Regions from separate parts of the Arthrobacter sp. SAFR-023 genome, predicted to be linked through region 2. Evidence: predicted binding sites of a transcription regulator. Region 2 holds the regulator's gene; each other region holds the start of a gene.
The links. Region 2 encodes HrcA, which represses chaperone genes, less so after heat shock. Its sites were predicted from a motif close to TTNGCACTCGNNNNNNNCGAGTGCNAA; they were not measured.

Region 1 (6,184 bases), on a different contig from region 2:
GAACCCCGTTCAACGGCTGCCGGAATGCCCGGAGGACGTTCGACGCCGACGGCAGCACCCGCCGCCCGTCCGCCTCCTCGGCCGCGAGGAACATCAGCACGGACCTCAACTCGGCCTCCACTCCCGCCAGGGCATCGGCCCAGTCGGGTGCCATGAGCTCGTCGAACGGCAGCCTGGCGAGCTCCGCAAAGTCCGGGCCGGCCGCCGGTGCAGGTTCGAGGTCGAAGAGCGGTTCAGGTTCCGTCACGGTGTCCATTCTCCCGCACCGCTGTCCGAAACCCGCCGCCCCTGTCCGAAACGGGCCGCGGGTGCCGCCGCGGCGCAAATGACAATGCTGTTATTCCTCCGTAACATAGGGGAGGTACTTTGACCGGATTCAGCTAAGGAGAGCGCAGTGGCCGAGCCGTTGCAGGACCACCTCCCGGAGCGGGAATCAGGGTGGGAATCAGGGCGGGAATCAGGGCGGGATACTGTGCAGGACCCAAGGCTGGAGCACGGGCTGCGGAGCGGCTCGCTGCTGGAGGACTTCAAGCTCAGGGACTCGCCGCTGAGCGAGCGGGAGCAGCAGATTCTCGCGCTGGAACGTCAGTGGTGGAAGTACGCCGGCGCCAAGGAACAGGCCATCCGGGAGCTGTTCGACCTGTCCGCGACGCACTACTACCAGGTCCTCAACGCACTGATTGATACAGAGCACGCGCTGGCCCACGACCCCATGCTCGTGAAGAGATTGCGTAGACTACGTACGTCACGTCAGCGGGCCCGCACAGCACGCCGCCTTGGAACTGACGCGTAACTGCTAGTGCCGGACTGCCGGCGAAAACCAACAAGGACGCCTCTTCACCATGACTAATTTTGCTCGGGACGAATTCGACAGGGTGCCTGAGGTCTCCTCCCGGCAGGGCATACACCGCGCTGCCTCCGCGCCGTCGCGCCCGAAGTTGTGGCCGATCCTTTCCGTGGGAATCGCGGCGCTCGCCGTCGGCCTGGTTGCTTTCCTCCTGCTGCCGCAGCTGGGGTTGCAGCCCGCCCTCACGCCGCCGCCTGCCGCCGCGGCAGACGCGGCGGCAGACGCGTCGGCCAGCCCCACGGCGACGCCCTCTGCAAGTCGGACGCCCAGCGCCACCCCCTCGGCCTCGGCGTCCGCCTCCGAACCGGCCTCCCCCTCCGCGTTGGAACCTGCCGCCTCGGAAACCATTGCCCCTGCAGCGGTGGACAAGTCGCAGCCGGTCGCCATTTTCAACGGAACGCTGACCTCCGGACTTGCCGGACGGGTCGGTGCCACGGTCAAGTCCGATGGCTGGGTGCTAGGTGAAGTGGCCAACTGGCAGGGCGCCCCGCAGCAGCAGTCGGTGATCTTCTACTCGGACGCTGCCCACCGCGCCAACGCCGAGGCGCTCAGCGAGTTGCTGAACATCCCCACACTCGTGGAGAGTGCGGACTTCCCCACGCCCGTTGCGGTGGTGCTCGGCCCCGGCTACCAGTAGCCGTCCCGGTTACGCCTGAATAACTATTGACTCCGCTCCGGGCCGCTGGCCTGCGCCTCCACGGGCCCGACTCGATAGAGTGATGGCAGGCTGCAAGGCGTAATTCACGGCACACATCGACGTGGGCCTTACGGAAGCAACCTGAAAGTGTGGGGATCATGGCATTGGGAACCGTGAAGTGGTTCAACGCGGAAAAGGGCTACGGCTTCATCACCGTTGACGATTCAGGCGACGACGTTTTCGTGCACTGGTCCGCCATCCAGACTGACGGCTTCCGGGCGCTGGACGAGGGCCAGCGCGTGGAGCTGGAAGTCGGCGAAGGCGAAAAAGGTCCGCAGGCTGAAAAGGTCCGGCCCGTCTAGTGGCGCGCGCAGGTCTTAGGGTTTGTGCCGTCTGGGGCCCCGCCGGCTGGTGTGCCGCCGCTGCGCTGGCACTCGGTGCCTGCTCCGGGTCCGGCGACAACGCCCGGACCGCTCCGGTTGAAGCCAGCGGCGACGGGACCCTGCGGATCGGGCTGATCCTCGACAACACAGGACCGCAGTCCTTCCTGAACGCCGCCCAGCTGGCCGCCGCCAAGCTAGCCGTCCAGGAGATCAACGCGGCGGGCGGGCACAAGGGCCGGCCAGTGGAGCTGCTGCCCGAAACCACCGGAGCCGATACCGCTGCCCAGGCCCGGAAACTCGTCGATGCCAGCGCGGACGTCGTGATTGGTCCCACCGATTCCAGCCGGGCGCCGGCCGCCATCGATGTGCTGTCCAAGGCCAGGACCACGCTCATCTCTCCCGCCAACACGGCTCCGGAACTCAGCAGCTACAAGAGCGGGGGCTACTACTTCCGCACTGCGGCGGCTGACATCGCACAGGCTCCCGTCATGGTGAAACTCGCCAGGGACGCAGGAGCCAAGAGCCTCGCGGTGGTCTACGAGGACGGCGCCTACGGCCAGGCCGTGTCTGCAGCCGTGTCCGCCTCCGCCAAGGCCAGCGGGCTGGACCCCGTCACCCTCTCCGGCTTCAAGGCAGGCGAGGCACAGAAGTCTGCTGCCGCCGCCCGCGACGCAGCGCCGGACGCCGTCGTCGTTCTGGCCCGGGACGGTGCGCAGGGCGCCATCGCCGAGCTCACCAACGCCGGACTCCCGGGCAACAAACTCATCCTGGGTGACGCCGCCTTCAGGCAGTACGGGTCCGCCCTTGGATCCGAGTCGCTGGACGGGGCGCGCGCCCTGGTGCCCGGAGTCTTCCCCTCGGCGCACTTCCAGGCTGAACTCGTGGCCATCGATGCGGGCCTCAAGGACACGACGTTCGCGGCCGAGACCTACGATGCCGTATACCTCGCGGCCCTGGCCGCGGCTGCAGCGGAGGACGACGCCGGTGCCTCCATCGCCGGTACACTCATCTCCGTCTCCGGCGGCACTTCGGGCAGCCGGGCGTCCGCCCCGCCGTCCGGCCAGCCGGCCGTCTGCTCGACATACAAGGACTGCCTCGCCGCCATCCGGGACGGGAAGGCCATTGACTACGACGGCGAGTCCGGCCCCGTCCGTTTCGATGCGAACGGGGACGTCACTGCCGCCAGGTACATGGTGTTCACCTACGGAGCCGACAACAAAGCCAAGCTCACGGGAAGCGAGGCCGCCGGCAGGTCTGCCGGCTGATCGCTGGCAGCGAATACCCTCCCGTTTACGGGATTAACAAGCTCATCTGCTTGCACTCTCCCCGGGGGAGTGCTAATTATTGATTAGCACTCCAGCGTGCCGACTGCTAAAGGGTCGACCGGTTCAGGCCGGCACCGTCCCGGCAGCGGCGCAAGGAGCGAAAGAAACACCTGGTTGGGGTGAGATCCGGACCGTTGGGCGTACATAGGCCTGCGGAAAGGATCGTCCGTCGCGGGCACCACAGCGAGGTTCCTTCTTAACGACTGTCCCGAAAGGACTACTGCCGTTATGGCCAAGATCATTGCATTTGATGAAGAGGCACGCCGCGGTCTTGAGCGGGGCCTGAACACCCTCGCCGACGCCGTCCGGGTCACCCTCGGCCCGCGTGGCCGCAACGTCGTCCTCGAAAAGAAGTGGGGCGCCCCCACGATCACCAACGATGGTGTTTCCATCGCCAAGGAGATCGAGCTGGACGATCCTTACGAGAAGATCGGCGCAGAGCTGGTCAAGGAAGTTGCCAAGAAGACGGATGACGTCGCTGGCGACGGCACCACCACGGCCACCGTCCTGGCCCAGGCGCTGGTCAAGGAAGGCCTGCGCAACGTCGCGGCCGGCGCTGACCCGCTGTCCCTCAAGCGCGGCATCGAGAAGGCTGTTGAAGCCGTCACCGCCGAGCTGCTGAACTCCGCCAAGGAAATCGAAACCAAGGAAGAGATCGCCGCCACGGCTTCCATCTCCGCCGGTGACGACGAAATCGGCGCCCTGATCGCCGAGGCCCTGGACAAGGTGGGCAAGGAAGGCGTCATCACGGTCGAGGAGTCCAACACCTTCGGCCTCGAGCTGGAGCTCACCGAAGGCATGCGCTTCGACAAGGGCTACATCTCCGCTTACTTCGTCACGGACACCGAGCGCCAGGAAACGGTCCTCGAAGACCCGTACATCCTGATCGTCAACTCCAAGATCTCCAACGTCAAGGAACTGGTTGCTGTCCTCGAGAAGGTCATGCAGTCCAACAAGCCGCTGCTGATCATCGCCGAAGACATCGAGGGCGAGGCCCTGGCCACCCTGATCGTCAACAAGATCCGCGGCACCTTCAAGTCCGTCGCCGTCAAGGCTCCGGGCTTCGGTGACCGCCGCAAGGCGCAGCTGGCCGACATCGCCATCCTCACCGGCGGACAGGTCATCGCCGAGGAAGTCGGCCTCAAGCTTGAGACCGCCGGCCTCGAGCTCCTGGGCAAGGCACGCAAGGTTGTCGTGACCAAGGACGAGACCACCATCGTGGAAGGTGCAGGCGACGCCGACCAGATCGCCGGCCGCGTTTCCCAGATCCGCGCCGAGATCGAAAACTCCGACTCCGACTACGACCGCGAGAAGCTGCAGGAGCGCCTGGCCAAGCTGGCCGGCGGCGTTGCAGTCATCAAGGCCGGTGCCGCCACGGAGGTTGAGCTCAAGGAGCGCAAGCACCGCATTGAGGACGCTGTCCGCAACGCCAAGGCTGCCGTCGAAGAGGGCATCGTGGCCGGTGGTGGCGTGGCCCTGATCCAGGCCGGCGCCAAGGCATTCGCCAACCTGCAGCTCCAGGGCGATGAAGCAACCGGTGCGAACATCGTCCGCGTTGCCATCGACGCCCCGCTGAAGCAGATCGCCTTCAACGCCGGCCTCGAGCCCGGCGTTGTGGTGGACAAGGTCCGCGGCCTGCCCGCCGGCCATGGCCTGAACGCAGCAACCGGCGAATACGTCGACCTGCTGGCCGCCGGCGTCAACGACCCCGTCAAGGTGACTCGCTCTGCCCTGCAGAACGCGGCTTCCATTGCCGGCCTGTTCCTCACCACCGAGGCCGTCGTAGCCGACAAGCCGGAGAAGAACGCTCCCGCCATGGGCGGCGGCGACGAGATGGGCGGCATGGGCGGCTTCTAGCCTCCCGCTGCTCCCAGTTGGCTCATGAGTGCGGCCCCCTCTACGGAGGGGGCCGCACTTTTTTGTCTGCTCATTTTTGTCCGTGCAGTCTGGCAGGATGGTTCGGTGACGATTACTGCAGCCGCCGACGGTTCGGCATTGGGAAACCCGGGTCCCGCGGGGTGGGCCTGGTACGTGAACGACGACTGCTGGCGGGCCGGCGGCTGGCCGCACGGCACCAACAACCAGGGTGAGCTGATGGCCGTTCTGGACCTCTTCCGCTCCACGGCACACCTCCCGGACGAGGACCTGCACATACTTTGCGACAGCCAGTACGTGATCAACTCCGTGACGAAGTGGATGCCGGGATGGAAACGCAAAGGTTGGCGCAAGGCGGACGGCAAACCAGTGCTGAACGTGGACATCCTCAAGGACATCGACCGGGAGCTCGCCGGGCGGAAGTACAGGTTCGAATGGGTCAAGGGCCATGCCGGGCACGAGCTGAACGAAGCCGCCGACGAGCGCGCCAGGGCCGTGGCAAGCGCCTACCAGCAGGGCGTTGCCGCCCGCTCGGGTCCGGGGTTCCCCGACGCCGAACCGGCAACGGGCCGGCGGGCCGTTAAGGAGGGCCGCGGCGAGGGCGGCATCCCGCCGTTGTTTGAGTCCGAACCACCGGCCCGCCGCGTGGCCGCCACTCCCTCCGCAGAGGCCGGCACCAAAGTTCGTCCCGAGCCCGAAGCCCCGGCGCTTTTTGGGTCCGATGAGCCGGATCTCTTCAGCGAACTGGGCGTGGACGAACTTGGCGCCGATGCGTTCGCGGAAGCGCCGGAGGGCGCCACGCCGGAAGAAACGGTGGAGGCCCTGGAACGCGAGCTCCTCCGCCCGGATGTACGCAGCGACATCGGGCGGACGGGCCAGCTCCTGCACCCTGACTTCACGGAAATCGGGACAGCCGGGCGCCTCTGGACGCGCGACGCCATGATGATGTCCCTCGAGGAAAGCCCGGCCGGTCCTGTCGATCTGGACGTGCTCAGCGCCGACCGGATCGGCACGGATACGGTCCTGCTGACGTACCGCAGCTACTCCCGCGCCGGCTCAGCCCTGCGGAGCTCCGTGTGGGTCCTGGACGGCGGACAGTGGCGCCTGCGGTTCCACC
Region 2 (6,184 bases):
GTCCCAGGACGCGTACGCCTCCACCGCCATCTCGGAAGTGGAGTTTGCCGCGCGGGTCCTGAAGGAATCGGGGCTGCCCGCCCGCAAGCTCAGCACGGTGTTCTTTGGCGGCGGCACCCCCACGCTCCTGCCGGCCGAGGACCTGGCCAGAATCCTCCGTGCCGCAATAGAGACATGGGGGATCGAACCGGGAGCCGAGGTGACCACGGAGGCCAACCCGGACTCCGTCACGCCGGAATCCCTGCAGCTGCTTGCCGATGCGGGTTTCACACGGGTCTCCTTCGGCATGCAGTCCGCCGTGCCCCATGTGCTGAAGGTCCTCGACCGCACCCACACCCCGAGCCGTGTTCCGCTCGTGGTGCAGTGGGCGCGCGACGCCGGGCTGGCCGTCAGCCTGGACCTGATCTACGGAACACCGGGGGAGTCCCTCGAGGACTGGCGCTTTTCGCTCGAGACCGCCCTGTCGTACCGGCCGGACCACATCAGCGCCTACGCGCTGATCATTGAGGACGGCACCAAGCTCGCCGCCCAGATCCGCCGCGGCGAAGTTCCCGGAATTGACGACGACGACCATGCCGACAAGTACGAACTCGCCGACAGAATGATCTCCGACGCCGGCCTCAGCTGGTACGAGGTCAGCAACTGGTCCGCGACGCCGGAGCAGGCGTGCCGCCACAACCTCGCTTACTGGCGCGGGGACGACTGGTGGGGCATCGGCCCGGGCGCGCACTCGCACGTGGGCGGGGTGCGCTGGTGGAACGTCAAGCACCCCACCGCCTATGCCGGACGGCTCGGCTCAGGCGTCTCGCCGGCAGCAGGACGCGAAACGCTCGACGCCGAAACCCGGGGCGTCGAAAAGGTCATGCTGGAAGCCCGGCTTTCCGCGGGGCTCGAAACCGCTGCCCTCTCGCCGGGCGGCAGGAAGGCCGTGGCCGGGTTGATCGCCGACGGCCTCGTGGTGCCTGAGGAGGCGTTCCGAGGCCGCCTGGTCCTCACGCTGAAGGGCCGGCTGCTGGCGGATGCCGTGGTCCGCAGGATCCTGCCGGACTAGCCGCGACAACACATAAAGCAACGCGAGGTCACTTACAGCCCCATATCCCTAGCGGATTGGGCTGCAACTGACCTCGCGTTGCTATTTGGCTACGTGGTCCAGCCGGCTACTTGATCCAGCGGAGGTTGTACGGGTACCGGTGCGGCTGGCCTTTGTTGACATGGACACCGGCGGATACTGCAAAGCAGGTCAGCGCGATCCAGATGAGTGTGGCCAGGACGGCGAACAAATTGCCGACGACGGGAAGCAGCACCAGCAGGTTGGCCACGAAGGCCGCAATCGTCGGCGGCAGCGTGAAATTGAGGGCTTCCTTGGACTCCTGCGCGGTGAACGGGCCGCGGTCGCGGAAGATGAGGTAAATCAGCAGCGCCGGAACACAGCCGAGGATGCCGCCGAAGTGGGCCAGGGTGGCCCACTGCCGGTCCTCGCTGGCGGTGAGCGGAAGCGCATTCGCCGGAACGCCATGGTACTGGGGCAGGTCCTGGCCGGACTGTGTGTCCCTGCGGTCGCGAGCGTCTTGTGCCACGGTGTCTTCCTTAAGCTTGCGTTGGTGCGATAGTGCCTTGGCGCCGGGGCCGCCGTGCGGTGCCGCCGTACCAAGGATACCGGGCCATCGGGGCAAACGCGGGCTCAACGCCGAATCCGGGGAGCGTAGCGATGGGAATTAGGGAACTGTCAGGAAATCGATGACCTCTTCGACCCGGCCCAGCAGGGCGGGCTCAAGGTCGGCGTAGGTGCGTACGGCGCCGAGGAGTTTCTGCCAGCCGAGGCCGACGTCCTCCTTGGTCTCGTGCGGCCAGCCGAAGGCGGTGAGGATGCCGGTCTTCCAGTCCGTACCGCGCGGCACCACGGGCCACTGCGGAATGCCCAGCACCGACGGGCGGATCGCCTGCCAGACGTCGACGTACGGGTGGCCCACGATCAGCACGTTGCCGGCGGCGCCGGGTGACGCCATTACGGCGTCGGCAATCCTTGACTCCTTGGAATTGGGGACCAGATGGTCCACCAGGACGCCCAGCCTGCGGCCGGGGCCGGGGCGGAAGGAGGCAACGGCCGCCGTCAGGTCATCGATGCCGTGCAGGGGTTCGACGACGATGCCCTCCACCCGGAGGTCGTCGCCCCAGACTTTTTCCACGAGTTCGGCATCGTGCTTGCCTTCAACCCAGATCCGGCTGGCCTTGGCCACCTGCGCGCGCTGCCCTTCCACCCGCACCGAACCCGACGCCGTCCGCCCGGCTGTGCCCGATCCCGCGGGCTTCGCCTTGGGCGCGGGAGGCATCAGGCGGATTGGCTGGCCGTCCAGGAGAAAGCCGAAGCCAAGCTTGAAGGACCGGGATTTTCCCCGGCGGTCCTCGAGCGCCACCAGGTGCATGCCGCCGGACTTCTCCACCCGGATCACTGCGCCCACCCAGCCGGACTGGACGTCCTCGAGCACCATGCCGCGCTCCACCGGCACCTCGGGCAGGCTGTTCTTGGCAGGCACTGCGATCTCCTGCGGGCCCCAGGTCTGGTACTGCATTTGTTCACCGCTTTGCATTCGAAAGGAGCCGCTCCGGCCGCGGGCGTGCCGCCGGGGGAAAGGCGCCCGGAATTTCGCCCGGAGCGGTACCAATGCTAACAACGGGGCGACTCATATTAGACTTGTTAGCACTTGGGCATGTCGAGTGCTAACCACAGCGTTTGCAGGCGGGACTAACGCCCGGAGCGGTTACGGCCAAAAGGAGGTGGACGGTGAGCGAACCACGGAAGCTTGAGGTGCTGCGCGCCATCGTGGAGGACTATGTCCATTCCCGCGAACCGGTCGGCTCCAAGGCCCTCGTGGAACGGCACCATCTGGGCGTCTCCAGCGCCACCATCCGCAACGACATGGCGGCCCTGGAGGACGAGGGCCTCATCACTGCCCCCCACACCAGTGCGGGCAGGATTCCCACGGACAAGGGTTACCGCTTGTTCGTCGACCAGATCTCCGCGGTCAAGCCGCTCTCTCCGGCGGAGAAGCGCGCCATCCAGACCCTGCTTGAGGGGTCCGAGGACCTCGACGACGTCCTGGACCGGACGGCCCGGCTCCTGTCCCAGCTGACCAACCAGGTCGCCGTCGTGCAGTACCCGCACCTGAGCCGTGCCGTGGTCCGGCACATTGAATTCGTGCTGCTGGCGCCGCGGAAGGTGTTGATCGTGCTGATCGCCGACTCCGGCAAAGTTGACCAGCGCGTCGTCGACGCCGGACAGGACCTGTCAGACGACACCCTGGCCGCCCTGCGCACCCGGTTCCTGACCGGTGTGGCCGGAACGCCGGTGGCCATCCTGCCCCAGCACCTGGCCGCCGTCGTGGCCGGTTGCACGCCCGCCGAGCGCCCCGTAGCCATGGCTTTGGGCAAGGGACTGGAGGGCCTCTCCCACAACAGCCGGGAAGACCGCATGGTCCTGGCCGGAACGGCCAACCTGGCACGGTCCAACGTGGACTTCCCGCTCAGCATCGGACCTGTCCTTGAGGCCCTTGAGGAGCAGGTGGTCATGCTGCGGCTCCTAAGCGACATGGCGCAGGACCCGCGCGGCGTGGCCGTCAGCATCGGCCGGGAAAACCCCTACGACGGGCTGGCCGAGGCATCGGTGGTGGCCACGGGCTACGGCCCCGACGCCACCGCCAAGGTGGGCATACTGGGCCCTACCCGGATGGACTATCCCACCACCATGGCCGCCGTGCGCGCGGTGGCCCGCTATCTTTCGAGGATTCTGGGCCCGTGACCACACGCCCCGGACATCCCCTGACAACAGGCAGTACAACGAGGAAGAGATACGAACTTTGAGCAGCCACTACGACGTTCTTGGAGTCTCCGCGGAAGCCACCGGCGAGGAGATCAAAAAGGCCTACCGCAAGCTGGCCCGTTCGCTGCACCCGGACGTCAATCCCGGGGAAGACGCCGCGGAACGGTTCAAGGCCGTCACCCACGCCTACGAGGTGCTGTCCGATCCGCAGAAGCGCAGGGTCTACGACACCACCGGCAACGAGAACGGGACCGACAACGGCTTCGGCGGCGGCGGTTATGCCGGCCAGGGCTTCGCGTTCCAGGACATCTTCGACACCTTCTTCGGCGCCGGCGGCACCTCCGGCCCCGCGTCCCGCGTCCGCCGCGGCCAGGACGCGCTCATCAGCGTGCGGATCGACCTGCGCGACGCCGTGTTCGGCGTCAACAAGAAGCTCGAAGTGGACACGGCCGTCACCTGCCCCACCTGCGAAGGATCCTGCTGCCGGGAGGGCAGCCACCCGGAACGCTGCGACATCTGCGGCGGCAGTGGACAGGTGCAGCGGGCGGTCCGTTCCATCCTCGGCCAGGTCATGACCGCCGCCCCCTGTGGTTCGTGCGAGGGCTTCGGCACCGTCATCAAGGACCCCTGCAACGAATGCAGCGGCCAGGGCCGCATCCGCAGCCGCCGCTCCCTGACCATCAAGGTCCCGGCCGGTGTGGCCACCGGCACGCGGATCCAGCTCTCCGGCCAGGGCGAGGCCGGTCCGGCGGGCGGGCCGTCCGGTGACCTCTACGTGGAAATCCGCGTTAACAACGACCCCACGTATGTCCGCGAGGGCGACGATCTCCACGCGACCCTGAACATTCCCATGACCGCCGCTGCCCTCGGCACGGAAGTGAGCCTGGAAACCTTCGACGGCAAGCAGGAGATCGACGTCAAGGCGGGCACGCAGTCCGGTGAGATCATCACCCTCCGCGGCCTCGGCGTCACCCACCTGCGCGGCTACGGCCGTGGCGACCTCAAGGTCCACTTGCAGGTGGAGACGCCGTCCAAGCTCGACCCCGCCCAGGAGGACCTGCTCCGGCAGCTGGCCAAGCTCCGCGGCGAGCAGTTCTCCGAGGGCAAGCTCGCGGCCGGCGGCGGCGTCTTCGCCAAGCTGCGGGACCGCCTCGGTAACCTGTAGCGGTGAGCAACCCCGTATTCTTCACCCCGCCCGGCGCGCTGGACAACATTGTTCCCGGTTCGCTGTTCGTCCTGGACGGTGCCGAGGCCCGGCACGCGGTCACTGTGAAGCGCCTGGCTGTGGGGGAGCAGGTTGACATTGCCGACGGAGCCGGCAAACGCATCACCGGAACCGTGACGGAAGCTGCCCCAGCCGAGCTGACGGTCGAATGCGCCACCGTCAGTGCGGAACCGCGGCCGGACATCCGCCTCGTACTGGTGCAGGCCCTCGCCAAGGGTGACCGGGACGAACTGGCGATCGAAACCGCCACCGAGCTGGGCATCGACGCGGTAATTCCGTGGCAGTCCGAGCGCTCCATCGTCCGCTGGAAGGGTGACCGGGCGGCCAAGGCGCACGGCAAATGGCAATCCGCCGTCACGGCCGCCGCCAAGCAGGCGCGCCGCGCCTGGATCCCCGAGGTGAGGCCCGCCGTCGATACCCAGGCGCTGGCCAGGGAAGTGGCGGACGCCGGCCTTGCGGTGATTCTGCACGAAGACGCGGTGACGCCGCTGCGGCGGGTCCTGGGTAAGTGGTCGGATGAGCGCCGGGAGACGCCGGACCCCGGCGAGGTCCTCCTCATCGTTGGTCCAGAAGGGGGCATCAGCCCCCGTGAGGTCACCAGGCTGTGCAGCGCCGGGGCGGTCACGGCCCTATTGGGACCGCACGTCCTGCGGTCATCGACGGCGGGACCGGCCGGCGTCGTCGTGGCCAGCGACGTCCTGGGCCGCTGGTGAGTGCAGGCCGCTGGTAACTTCAGCCGGGGATCACTTCGCTGACGGGACAGCTAGCGAACCGTGAACCCCCGTGAGTCCACGTTAAGTTCGTCCTCGGGCTTACCCGGGCCGATCTGGGAGACGCGCACCTCATAGTTGCCGGGCCCAAGGTTCACTGTGATGCCGAAGACCCCGGACGCGGCGGGATCCGCTGCGGCCACGGCTTCCCCGGTCAGGTAGCTTTCCTTGTCGCCGTTGTCCTGGACTTTGAGGATGCGCCAGTGCAGTTTGCCGTTGGGGACAGTGCTTCGTCCTGAGATCTTGACCCGTCCGTCACCGACTTCGGTGCCCTGTTGCGGATCGATGATCCACACCGGCGCCACCATTCCGGCGCTGCGGGACGTCGGCGCACCCAGCTTCACGTGCTTGAACGCCAGGTAATCGGTGTGC
Region 3 (6,184 bases), on a different contig from region 2:
CCGAACTTGACCTGGCCTGGTGGCAGTCTGCGCTCGAAGCGATGATCAGCGGAGACGACTACCTCGCCATGTCCGACGGCGATGCGCTGCGCCAGCTTGAGGCCGAGTACCGGCTCGCGGATAACGCACACATCGCCAGCGGCGCCGGGCGGCTCCGGTGGAAGCTGGCCGAGCGGTGGCGCGCGGGGATCGAGGAGCATGCCCGGCAGGCCGACCTGCTCCGGAGCCTGCTCAAAGACGGGCGCGTCACGCTGGCTGCGTTGACGGCGCAAGCCCCCGGGCTGGTTCCCATGCTGGTGCCCGTCTGGTCGGTCAGCCCTTACCTCATGACAGGACTCCTCCCGGCCGAGCAGAAGTTTGATGCCGTGGTGATCCTGGACGCCGAGGCGACGTCGCTGCAGGCGGTGCTTCCGGCCGTCGCCCGCGCCCGGCAGGTGATCGCCTTCGGCGACGACAGGATCGCCAGCCCGCGCACCTTCACGGTCGCGGTGGAGCGTCTTGCCGCCGGCGAACAGTCGCACCAGAGTGTCGAAAGCGCGTTCACCGCACTGTCGGCGGTGCTGCCGACGGCGCCGCTCCGCTCCGTCTACCGCGCGGTGGACGAGGACCTGGTGCTGCAGCTGAGCAAGAACTTCTACGACGGCGGCCTCCGCCGGCTGCCGGAGGGCCAGTCGGCCACCGGGCTGGACCGGGCGCTGACGGTGGAGTACCTGCCCGACGGCACCGGCTTGCCCAGCGCGGACCATGAGGGCGTCGAGTCGGTGGTGGCCGAAGTCAACCGGGTAGTTGAACTCGTGTTCGAACACGCGCGGCTCCGGCCCCGGACCTCGCTGGCCGTTGTGACCGCCAGCCTCCGGCACGCGGCACGCATCGGCGAGTCCATCCGGCTGCAGCTGCCCAACCATCCATCCCTGTCCGGGTTCTTCACGGCAGGTGAAGAATCCTTCAGGGTGGTGGACCTGGAACGCGCCCAGGGGCTGGTCCGCGACCGTGTGATCTTCTCGCCGGGCTACGGGCGGACGCCCCACGGCCGTGCTCTGCACAGCTTCGGTCCGCTGTCCGCCGAGGGCGGCCGGGCCAAGTTTGCCCTGGCCATGACCCGGGCCCGGCAGTCGCTGCACGTCCTGACGTGCTTCAAGCCGGAGGACCTTGACCGGACGCGGCTGGCCCACGGCGCCGTCGACCTCTTCGAACTTCTGGACCGTGAGATCTCCGGCAACACCGATCTGGGGACTCCTGCGTCCCGGGCAGCGGCAAGTGAACAGGCGCTGGGCGCCGATCCGCTGGTTGCTGATCTCGGCGACCGGCTGCGGGCCCGCGGTGCCCGCGTATGGCACCAGTACGACGGCGCCATCGATGTGGTGGCCGCGGCGGATCCGCTCAGCACCATGGGCCAGGACGACGCCGACATTCCGCGGCCGGTAGCCATCGAATCGGACGGCACCGAGCAGTACCGGCAGATGACAGTCCGGGAACGCAGCCGGCTGCGGCCCCAGTTGCTGGAGCGGCTCGGCTGGCGGTACATGCCGCTGTGGACCATCGAGGTTTTCACCGATCCCTCGGCGTGCGCCGACAGGATCGGCGGGTACCTCGGGTTGGAGAAGCCGTCGCCTTCGGTGCGCTCGGTTGGCGCACCGGGATTCTTCCTGGATGAGGACGTCAGTACCCTCGCTGTGGGCGACCTTGAGCCTGAGCCGGGACAGGAGACCGCGTACGAGAACCTGGATGACCGTTTCGGCGAAGAGCTGAGCCGGGACGAGGCGGACGCGTCGGATGTGGATCAACTGGACGCCGATCAGCACGATGCGGTGTCGTCGGGCGCCGATCAGGCCCGCACCGATCGGGCCGACCGGGAGCTGACATACATTGATCGGATTGAGGTGGATCAGGCCGGCACCGATCAGACGGACGTTGACCAGGCGGATCACGACACTTCCGGTTCCGAGGCCGCGGGCGCCGGAGTAGGCTTCGGTTCTGAGGCTGGCCGGGACGGAGCAGCCACGGAACGGAAGGAGGGCCCGCTGTGACATCTGACGGCGGGGCCGAACGCAAAGACGGGGCTGAGCGCAAGGACGGAACCGAGCCCAGAGACGAGCCCAAAGACGAGCAGGCCGCCGCGGGGGAGAAGCCCCCAAAGGCGCGCCGTGCCAAAACCGGCGCGCAGCAGGGGACAGGCGTCGTGCCCAAGAGGGCTGCCGAGGACGATCCGCGCACCTGGGGCGATGCAGAATCCGGCAACGACCACGACGCGTGGCTGAAAGAGCAGAAGCCCCCGCACTGGGGCTGAGCAACCGGGCAAACACGCCGCGGATTTGTGCGGAGCCCAAGCGCCGGGGGCCGAGGACGAGCACGGGCTGATTCACCGGGCGCCGGATCCCACGAGAACGAAAAACAGCTTTCCCTGGGTTGACGCGCCCGCCAGGGCGCCGGCCTGGGCGGGGGTGGCGGCCACGACCAGCAGCCCGTCCGAATCCCCGGCAGCAAGCCACTGGCCGCTTTGGCCTTCCTGACCGGAGGTCCACAGGACCGGCACGGACTTGGCGAGTACCTTCGAGGCTGAGGCCTGCTCATAGCCGTTGCCGCTTGTCAGGACCACGTTCACGAGTTGTCCGGGGGAAACCAGCTGGATGGATGACGGGTCTGCCATCCGCAGCGGCACCGCCGCGGACCCGGGCGGCGCTCCTGTCAGCAGGCCTGGACCCACCAACTGCCCATCGGTGAGGAGCTGTCCCTCGCGGAGCGGGGCTGCCAGCTGCTTGCCGTCCACGGTGGAGCCGTCAGCGAAAGTCCCGTCCGGTATCATGGCCGGCGGAACGCTGACAATCGTGACATCACTGCCGTTCAGGGTTGCCCCGGCCGGAAGGTCGCGGGCGGCTGCCAGGACGCTTACGGTCCGGGCAGGGGCAGGAGTCAACTGGTGAACTGCGATGCCCGCAGCCGCACAGAGGAGCAATGCCACGGCAAGGCGCCGGTTTCTGTTCAGCCATCCCGCAAGGCGCCGGCCGCGCGGACGCGGGCGGGCGGCGGAACCGGGCAGTGCGTTGCGGCGCCCAGGACGTACGGCCGGGCGGGATGCCCTTGCGGGGAAAATTCCGGTAGCTGGCATGCCGCCACGCTACGGGCCCCGGTTGGCCGTCGACAGGCACCAGGAGCGGTATGTGGATAAGCCGCCCCGTAACGCTCAACGGATTGCCCTGCAATCGCGAACAGCCACTTGGGGCCCGGAACCCGCGCAAAAGCAAAGGAGTCCGGCCGGGTACACCCGGCCGGACTCCTGTAGCTTGAAGGCGGCACGTGCCGCGGGAACTCGCCTAGCTTGCGGCTGCAGCTGCCGGGGCAGCGGACGATGCCGACGGGGAGGTGGCGGCCGGAGCGGCCGGTGCTGACGCAGCGGGGGAGGGTGAGACGGTGCTTCCCTTGGAATCGCGCGAATCAGTCCGGTAGAAGCCGGAGCCCTTGAAGACCACGCCGACGCTGTTGAACTTCTTGCGAAGCGTGCCCTGGCATTCGGGGCAGGACGTCAGAGTGCTGTCGGTGAAAGACTGCACGATGTCGAAGGCATGGCTGCAATCTTTGCAGGCATAGGCATACGTGGGCACTGTAGATCCTCCTCTTGGACAAACGACAGGTCCCGTGCTGCCTGGTTTCATTTGCCGGATTCTCCTTGACGGATCACCGCGGTGGAAATGGCTCCATTAGCAGTCGCAGGGCCTGAGTGCCAATTCTATCACCCCGTCCCCGCGAGGTCACGCGAAGGCTATCAGCCCCGATGGCGTGAGCACTGCCTCGACGGGGCGGTCAAAGTCTTCAGCGGGGATGGTCTGTGCGGGCAGGAGCTCGGAGTCGTAGATGATAGCGGCCTTGGGAAGGTGCAGGCCGCCGGCGTTCGCTGCAGCCAGGAACTTGTCATAGTAGCCGCCGCCCTGCCCGATCCTGTTGCCGCTGCGGTCCACGGCCGTCGCGGGCATGAACATCCCGGCCGCGCTCCGCACCGTGTCCAGGCCGTGGCGCTCACCGGCCGGCTCCTGGATAGGCGCATACCGGCTGCGCACGAACTCGCTGTCCGGGGTCCAGAAGACCCAGCTGAGCTCGCGGTCAGGCTCGCAGACCGGGAGCAGGATACTGTGCCCGGCCTCATGCAGGGCGTGCAGCAGCGGCAGGGTTGGCGGTTCGAAGTCGACGCCGAGGTAGGCGGTGAACGTGGCCGGGTTGCCCGCGGCGATAGCCTCGGCCCATGGCAGGCCATGGGATGCGATGCCGTCGCCGGCGCTGGATAAATCCGCCGCCGTCATCGTGGCCCGGAGTTGCCGGTGCCGTGAGCGGATAACGTCCTTCGAAGGCATGGTCCCTGTTGGCATGGGTGTCTTCCTTTGTCGCAGCGGCAGGCGGCCGGGCCGCTGCCGGAAGCATTTACCGTATGAATGTTCCCTCGGATAGATTAGACCAGTGACTTCCACTAATTGTTCAGTCCGCAAGGCCGTAATCCCCGCTGCTGGGCTCGGCACCAGGTTCCTGCCGGCCACCAAGGCCATGCCCAAGGAGATGCTGCCGGTGGTTGACAAGCCGGCCATTCAGTACGTCGTCGAGGAGGCCGTCAAGGTCGGCCTGAGCGACGTCCTGATGATCACCGGCCGCAACAAGCGCGCGCTCGAGGACCACTTCGACCGCGTTCCGACCCTGGAAGCGACGCTGGAGGCCAAGGGCGACACCGCCAAGCTGGAGTCGATCCAGGCCGCGAGCAACCTGGGCGACATCCACTACGTCCGCCAGGGTGACCCCAAGGGCCTTGGCCACGCGGTGTTGCGTGCACGCCAGCATGTGGGCCATGAGCCGTTTGCCGTTCTCCTCGGTGACGACCTCATCGATGCCCGCGATGATCTCCTCAGCATCATGATCGACGTGCAGGCGAAGACCGGCGGTTCGGTCGTGGCCCTCATCGAGGTGGAGCCGTCCCAGATCAGCGCCTATGGGTGTGCGGACATCTCCGATATTGAAGGCGAAGGCTTCGTCAAGATCAACAAGCTGGTGGAGAAGCCGGACGTCGCCGACGCGCCCTCCAACCTGGCCGTCATCGGCCGCTACGTGCTCCACCCCGACGTCTTCGATGTGCTGGAAAAGACCGAACCCGGCCGCGGCGGCGAAATCCAGCTGACGGACGCCCTGCAGGAACTGGCCAGCAGGGACGGTGAAGGCGGCGGCGTGTACGGCGTAGTCTTCCGTGGCCGACGTTACGACACCGGGGACAAGCTCAGCTACCTCAAGGCCTGCGTGGAGCTCGCCATCGACAGCGAAGACCTCGGACCTGGTCTGCGTGAGTGGCTTCCGCAGGTTGCCGCCCGTTTGTCCGAGTAACCTTTCATGAGGGTCAGCCACATCTGGCCGGTCACGCTGGAGTGCGGGGATATTGTCCTGCGGCCCATCAGGTACCGTGACCGGAAGGAATGGACGGAGGTCCGTTCGCGCAACAGCGACTGGCTGGCGCCATGGGAGGCCTCCAATCCGATCGCGGGCGGGGCTCTACCCGATTACCGGCAGATGGTCAGGTCCCTGAACACCCAGGCGGCCCAGGCCACGGCGCTGCCGTTTGTGATCGCGGAGTGGACACCCGGGTTCCGTGACCCGGTCATCGTCGGGCAGCTGACTGTCTCCTCCATTGTGTGGGGATCCGCCCTGATGGCGACCCTCGGCTACTGGGTGGACCAGGGCCGGGCCGGACACGGGATCGCCCCGACAGCGGTGGCGATGGCAACCGACCATTGTTTCCGGACCCTTGGCCTGCACCGGATGGAAATCAACATCCGTCCGGAAAACGGCCCAAGCCTGCGCGTCGTGGAAAAGCTCGGCTTCAGGGACGAGGGCTACCGCCCGCGTTACCTGCACATCAACGGGGAATGGGCCGACCACCGCTCGTTCGCACTGACGTCAGAGGAAGTTCCCGAAGGACTCCTCAGCCGCTGGCTACGGGTCAGGCCCGCCTGACCCGCAGACCGGCAGAGCCGCTGGTCAAAACCGGATTCCGCGCATAAGTCCATTGATTTGAAGCTCGGCCGCGACACACCGAGACGAATGCCACAAGAGCCCCATCATTCCTCATACGGTTTTGTGTGTGGACTTCCCCCTTAGCAGCTCAGTCATCCTTGTGGCTGCTGTTGCGCTCTGGATCGTTTGGGTCGCCCCTTACGTG

Region 1: groL (chaperonin GroEL) is a predicted target of HrcA. The motif match lies at 3,216-3,242, and genes of this name have one in related genera.
Region 3: ACTHQX_RS02030 (FmdB family zinc ribbon protein) is a predicted target of HrcA. The motif match lies at 3,696-3,722, and genes of this name have one in related genera.

What each region holds. Positions count from the first base shown of each region.
Region 1 is NZ_JBQCMF010000017.1:111,704-117,887, reverse strand. It holds gene ACTHQX_RS17900 (uracil-DNA glycosylase) at 1-256, opposite strand, end outside; gene ACTHQX_RS17895 (DUF3263 domain-containing protein) at 488-793, shown strand; gene ACTHQX_RS17890 (LytR C-terminal domain-containing protein) at 843-1,484, shown strand; gene ACTHQX_RS17885 (cold-shock protein) at 1,643-1,846, shown strand; gene ACTHQX_RS17880 (ABC transporter substrate-binding protein) at 1,846-3,132, shown strand; gene groL (chaperonin GroEL) at 3,421-5,049, shown strand; gene ACTHQX_RS17870 (RNase H family protein) at 5,155-6,184, shown strand, end outside.
Region 2 is NZ_JBQCMF010000003.1:31,681-37,864, reverse strand. It holds gene hemW (radical SAM family heme chaperone HemW) at 1-1,051, shown strand, start outside; gene ACTHQX_RS04365 (DUF4870 domain-containing protein) at 1,158-1,577, opposite strand; gene ACTHQX_RS04360 (DUF3097 domain-containing protein) at 1,716-2,570, opposite strand; gene hrcA (heat-inducible transcriptional repressor HrcA) at 2,783-3,796, shown strand; gene dnaJ (molecular chaperone DnaJ) at 3,855-4,982, shown strand; gene ACTHQX_RS04345 (16S rRNA (uracil(1498)-N(3))-methyltransferase) at 4,985-5,755, shown strand; gene ACTHQX_RS04340 (GerMN domain-containing protein) at 5,806-6,184, opposite strand, start outside.
Region 3 is NZ_JBQCMF010000001.1:429,450-435,633, reverse strand. It holds gene ACTHQX_RS02045 (AAA family ATPase) at 1-2,027, shown strand, start outside; gene ACTHQX_RS02040 (hypothetical protein) at 2,024-2,287, shown strand; gene cpaB (Flp pilus assembly protein CpaB) at 2,360-2,959, opposite strand; gene ACTHQX_RS02030 (FmdB family zinc ribbon protein) at 3,312-3,599, opposite strand; gene ACTHQX_RS02025 (5-formyltetrahydrofolate cyclo-ligase) at 3,747-4,358, opposite strand; gene galU (UTP--glucose-1-phosphate uridylyltransferase GalU) at 4,447-5,352, shown strand; gene ACTHQX_RS02015 (GNAT family N-acetyltransferase) at 5,359-5,979, shown strand; gene ACTHQX_RS02010 (hypothetical protein) at 6,107-6,184, shown strand, end outside.